DNA from 2 places in the Pseudocolwellia antarctica genome. Region 2 is predicted to be linked to the other one. Evidence: predicted binding sites of a transcription regulator. Region 2 holds the regulator's gene; the other holds the start of a gene.
The links. Region 2 encodes sigma-54, which starts transcription at its own class of promoters, with help from an activator protein. Its sites were predicted from a motif close to GTTGGCACGNNNNTNGNNT; they were not measured.
Positions count from the first base shown of each region.

Region 1: the regulator sigma-54 is predicted to act here: its motif matches at 1,398-1,416, upstream of ACPUVN_RS14080 (DUF2726 domain-containing protein).

Region 1 is NZ_CP187926.1:3,258,510-3,261,727, reverse strand. Features, by position in the region: gene mtnN (5'-methylthioadenosine/S-adenosylhomocysteine nucleosidase) at 1-410, opposite strand, end outside; gene ACPUVN_RS14080 (DUF2726 domain-containing protein) at 681-1,346, opposite strand; gene ACPUVN_RS14075 (DcaP family trimeric outer membrane transporter) at 1,687-2,751, opposite strand; gene ACPUVN_RS14070 (AMP-binding enzyme) at 2,917-3,218, opposite strand, start outside.
Region 2 is NZ_CP187926.1:4,263,682-4,266,899, reverse strand. Features, by position in the region: gene lptB (LPS export ABC transporter ATP-binding protein) at 1-554, shown strand, start outside; gene ACPUVN_RS18475 (RNA polymerase factor sigma-54) at 609-2,120, shown strand; gene hpf (ribosome hibernation promoting factor) at 2,154-2,441, shown strand; gene ptsN (PTS IIA-like nitrogen regulatory protein PtsN) at 2,475-2,927, shown strand; gene rapZ (RNase adapter RapZ) at 2,947-3,218, shown strand, end outside.

The sequences.
Region 1 (3,218 bases), 1.0 Mb from region 2:
CTTAGCTCAGCAATACCAGCTTGAGCCGCTTCAACCAATGTACTATGAGGAATATAAGCAGGAGGATTAGAAGGTAATTGTCCTACTTCATAACCGAAAGCTGTTACATCAACATCGTGATATCTTACTTCACTACTGATCACAATATCGCCGACTTTCAACGATTGTTCAAAACCACCAGCAGAGCCAGTATTTACGATGTAATCAGGGCTAAATTTATCAATTAAGAAAGCCGTTGCTAAAGCTGCAGCAACTTTACCAATACCTGATTGCACAATAACAACATCACTGCCTGCTAAAGTACCTTCATAAAATGTAAAACTGGCATATTCAGTGGTTACACAGTTTTCTAATTTTTCTTTTAAAATGGCAACTTCAGGTTCCATTGCGCCAATAATTCCAGCTTTCATTACGTATTTCCGTTGATTAATATCTAAATAATAAGGCAATTATAGCTGTAATATTATGGAAAAGCAGGAGTATTTTATTCACAGAAAGATTACGTTTAGTCAGTAGGTATGTAGTTATGTTTATGTATTAGTAGAAATAAGTAGGTAGTTAATACGAAATAAATATAGGAGTGACGTAATAAGAGAGGTTATTAAATCTAACAACTTGGGTTATCAGGCTGTTAGATTTTTGAAACTTACAAGCGAATCATTATTTTACTGGTGAGTTTACTAATGTGGAAGAGCTGCAACGCGTGGTGCTGGTATTTGACGTGCTGCTTTAGGGCGATTCATTTCTTCTAATTGAGAGCGTGCGGCCGCAGGGCTAAGTACACCCGAGGTATTTTTAGATCTTACTCTTATCATAGGAGCAGGAATAACACTGCCTTTCATTTTAGGTTCTGGTTTTGCTTGCCCAATTAAACGTGTGTTAATACATGCACGTATTTCTTCAACCGTATAATTAGCTTTTACTTTAATTCTTAAATGAGGGATTGATGCCGCTTCTAATGCGCCACTTACAAACCAATCTTTTTTAAGTTTATAGCCTCGACCTTGTGTATCAACTAAGTCAATCGCACCAAGAAGCTTCATGGTTTTACGATCACACAATACGAAGTCTAAGTATTTCTTATCAGCATTATTAGCAGCTGCTTGGCTCGCTTTATTCGATACGCCATTTCGTATGGTTAAAATATCAGAAAGCTTTACTCGGTTAAGGACGCGGTATTCAGATCCCATAGCCTGCTCAACTAAGTTTTGAAAATTCTTTTCTGCTGGCGTAAAAATGGCACTTTTACGATCAAATGGAAAAGGAAAGCTATTATCATTTAAGCGGCTCGCCAATAAAGCGACAATAACAACAAGACTCACCATGGCAAATAATATTAATTCCATAAGCTTCTCCACTAATTCAAAATTTTGACGGTTTAATTTATGTATTGAATAAAGCAGTATTTATGCCAAAAAGTTGTATCATTTCTTTTAGGGCTGAATCTATTTTTTATAAGTATGGAAGAGTATGGAAATTGAATTTTATTTTTAACTAGAGGTGATGGTAATTGTTTGATTTATAGTATGTATGTATTAAGTGATGAGATGTTTGTTTATTTATATTTAAAGCTGATGTTTTTCAATAAGTAGATCAAAAAAGAGGGAAGCATAGCTTCCCTCAAACGCAACCTAATAGCAAAGGTTGACTAATAGAAGTTGATTAGGAATCTCAACAACTGTTTAACTAAAGCGTATATTTTGCAGAAACTTGAAAGTAGTTAGAATCTGCATCAAATTCAGCCATTTCGAAATTACCTACTTCAACACCAAAAGAAAGTTCTTTAGTGTAGTTTTTAAATAAGTTGATACCCCAATGCGTTCTATCACGATCAGTCTCATCAGTTGTTGTATTACCATAGAATACCGAACTACGCATGTCTTCTGTCCAAAAATGACGGTAAGCTACCATAACTGAAGTGGTGTCTTCTACTTCTTCGCCAACGATATCAGTAGATGCTACTACGCCAATGTAACGACCTACATTGCCTCCATATACTTGAAAGCGGAAATCATCTTTACCTGAAGTATTAATACGACCAGCAACACCATAACCAAATGCTGAATGAGTGTTACCCAAAGTAGATTCTAATTTACGGCCTAAACCTGATACTGAAACATTACCCCAGTCACCAGAGAAGGTGTATTTAGCGATAAAATCAGGAGCACCATCACCCGCTGTATCACTGGTTGCTATTCTATTACCACCATATGATTCAGGGTTTTCAATCGAAACTTGTAAACCACCCATGGTATAACGAATTTGACCTTGGCGTATGAAAGCCGATGCAACTAAAGGTCCACCAAAATCAGCTGCTTCAGCTAATGCGCTGGTATTTTGGAAGGTAGTCCAAGTTTGACCAACTAAAATGTTTTTGTATTGAATAAAGGCATGACGTATACGTGGGTTTGAAGAGTTAGAAATAATTTCGTTACCGCCACCAGAAACAGCGTCGCCATAAAAATCCATTTCAATGAAGCCGGTAACATCGCCATGTATATATTTGGTATTTATACGTGTTTCGTTTGCTGATATACCAAAGTTAGATTGATCTTCAGCAAGTACATTTCCACCGCCATACCAATAGTCATTAGCTTCGATATTACCGTTTGTATATCGAGTATCTACTTTAATATAACCACCAAAAATAATTTTACTGTCTTCGCCTGTTTTAATTTCATAGCCTGCATTTGCTGTACTTGTGATAGCAAATAGTCCGCCCATTAATAGTGCTTTTTTAGTTGTATTCATGTTATCCCCTGTATAGCTTCTTAGACGAAACAAACTGCCTTGTAGCTAATTTATTTAATATTATTATGGTGTTATATTTTATGTGAGATTTAACTCTCACGAGTTATGCCTAGTTTATTCAATAGTACTTGAAAATAGTTTGTTTAATTTTTATTAGTATTTTTGTTAATTAAGTAACGCTAGTTTTTGTTCTAACTTCTGAGCTTTTAATGTTTTTCGTATTACTTTTCCTGAAGATGTTTTTGGTAAACATTCCATAAACTCAATACATTCAGGTACAGCGATGCTTCCGATTTCTGTGCTAACCATTTCTTGTAATGCTTGTTTAATGTTTTCATTAACTAAAGTATTTGTCTTTAATATAACGAAAGCATGAATCACGTTACCTTTTTGCTCATGCGGAAGCCCAATAACAGCCACTTCTTGAACTTGTGGGTGATTTTGTAAAACACCTTCAATTACTGAGC
Region 2 (3,218 bases):
GCTCTATTGTTCTTAATGATGAAGATGTCACCTTATTACCTATGCATGAACGTGCTAGAAAAGGTATTGGTTACCTTCCTCAAGAAGCTTCAATTTTCAGAAAACTTAGCGTTTATGACAACATCATGGCCATTTTACAAACGCAAAAAGCTTTAAACCAAGTTGAACGCGAAGCAAAGTTAGAGCACTTACTAGAAGAGTTTAATATAGGCCACATAAAAGACAATTTAGGTATGAGTTTATCGGGTGGTGAGCGTCGCAGAGTAGAAATTGCACGAGCATTAGCCGCAGACCCTAAGTTTATATTATTAGATGAACCTTTTGCGGGTGTCGACCCTATCTCTGTAGGTGATATTAAAAAGATTATTCTACACTTAAAAGAACGAGGCATCGGCATACTCATAACAGACCATAATGTTCGTGAAACACTTGATGTATGTGAACATGCCTATATTGTAAGTCATGGTGAATTAATCGCAGAAGGTAATGCTGATGAGATACTTTCAAATCAACATGTAAGAGATGTATACCTTGGCGAACAATTTACGCTATAGTTATCAATAAGTATCAATAATGTTTATATGATTAATAGGATAAATAATACGTAGATGCGCCCTTCTTTACAACTCCGTATAGGACAACATCTAACGATGACACCTCAGTTGCAACAAGCAATAAAGTTGCTGCAACTATCAACGTTAGATTTACAACAGGAAATTCAAGAAGCTTTGGAGAATAACCCGTTGCTTGAAGTTGATGAGAGTTCCCCTAACTCTCAGGATAGTTCCGTTAATAATTTAGAAGATGCATTCTCTGCAAACGCAAAAGCGGATACAGATAAAGGCAGCACTGACGGTTCAGAAGACTCTACTCCCTCTATTGATGAAATATCAACGACTGAAGCGATGAGCAATACCGACATCCCCGAAGAACTTAATATAGATACCACATGGGATGAAAGCTACAGCGCAGGTATTTCTAATACAGGTAGTATTAGCTCTCCTTCTGAAGATTATACCTATCAAGGTGAAACCAAAGATTCTCTACAAGATCATCTTTTGTGGCAAATGGAACTAACTCCTTTTAGTGATACCGATAAAACCATCGCCATAGCCATTATTGAAGCTATTGATGAGTCAGGATACCTAACGGTTTCTTGTGAAGACATTCTCGATTGTGTTGGTATTGAAGATCTTGAATTAGACGAAGTTCAAGCCGTACTAAAACGTATTAATGTTTTTGATCCTGTAGGTGTAGGTGCACGTTCTGTTGCTGATTGTTTACTGATACAACTTAATCAATTTGATACCGCTACACCTTGGCTTAAAGAAAGTAAACAAGTTGTAAAAGAGCATATAGATTTATTAGGTAATAGAGATTACCGTCAATTAATGCGTAAAACGCGTTTAAAAGAAGATCAACTACGCGAAGTATTACGCTTAATTCAATCATTAGATCCTCGTCCTGGCGACAGTGTTGTTAAAAGTGATGAACAATACGTGATCCCTGATGTTTCCGTTGAAAAGAAAAATGGTCGCTGGGTAGTAGAATTAAACCCAGACACAGCACCTAAGCTTTCTGTAAATCAACAGTATGCATCGATGAGCCGCTCAATGAAGTCATCAAACGATACACAATATATACGTTCTAACTTGCAAGAAGCTAAATGGTTTATTAAAAGTTTAGAAAGTAGGAACGATACATTATTAAAAGTGTCAAATTGTATAGTGCAGCGTCAACAGGGCTTTTTTGAACATGGTCCTGAATCCATGAGACCTATGGTTTTAAATGACATTGCTGAAGCAGTAGATATGCATGAATCAACAATTTCTCGCGTAACTACTCAAAAGTACATGCATACCCCAAGAGGGATTTTTGAACTTAAATACTTTTTCTCAAGCCATGTAAGCACTGATAATGGTGGTGACTGTTCTTCTACAGCAATAAGAGAGCTTATTAAGAAACTTGTTGCCGCAGAAATTCCAGCAAAACCATTAAGTGATAACAAAATGGCAGAAATCCTTGCTGAGCAAGGTATCAAAGTCGCGCGTCGTACTGTCGCGAAATATAGAGAGTCATTATCAATACCGCCGTCGAATCAACGTAAGAGCTTAATATAATTTTCCAATATGACTAAAAGAGGACGTTAACTTATGCAAATAAACCTAACAGGCCACCATGTAGATATCACTAACTCTTTACGCGAATATGTTAATACGAAATTTTTAAGGCTAGAACGACATATTGATCAAATTAATAATGTATATGTAGTATTAACAGTTGAGAAAATAAACCAAATTGCTGAAGCAACTGTTCATTTAAAAGGTACAGAAGTTCATGCAACGGCAGACAATCAAGATATGTACGCTTCAATCGATGCTTTAATTGAAAAGTTAGATCGTCAAATTTTGAAGTACAAAGGCAAAACCGCAACCCATTAACTCAGTAGAATAAAGTAGGCTTTAGAAGTAATTATGACTTTGCAAGATATCTTATTACCAGATTGCACATGTTGTGCAATTTCTGGTTCTAGCAAGAAACGAATTTTAGACCAAATTTGCACCATAGCCTCCGACAAAATTTCTGAGCATAGTCCGTACGAGTTATTAGAAAGTTTAGTGTCTAGAGAAAAACTAGGCTCTACAGGAATTGGCAATGGCATTGCAATCCCTCATGGGCGACTGGCAAATGCTAAGTCTGTGGTTGCTGTTGTCGTAACTACTGAAACACCTATTGACTTTGACGCGATAGACAATAAACCTGTCGATATTTTTATTGCCCTATTTGTTCCCGAAGATGCTTGTAAAGAGCACTTAACGACTTTACAAAGTATTGCTAAGTTATTCGGCAATAAGCAAATAGCTAAGCAAGTTAGAAAGTGTCAAAGTAATGAAGAATTGTTCAAGCTTATCCAACAAAACACATAAAAAAGGATCGAACAGCTCAATGAAGTTAATTATCGTAAGTGGACGTTCAGGTTCAGGAAAATCAGTAGCCTTAAGAGTACTAGAAGATTTAGGTTACTATTGTGTTGATAATATCCCTGTAAATTTATTGCCTGCACTCGTGCATACCGTGATCAACGATTACGAAAATGTAGCGGTAAGTATTGATGTTCGTAATTTACCTAACAATCCTCAAGATGTTTCCGAAATATTAGATTACCTACCGAATACCGTTGATTTAAACATTTTATATCTGGATGCTGACGACAGTGA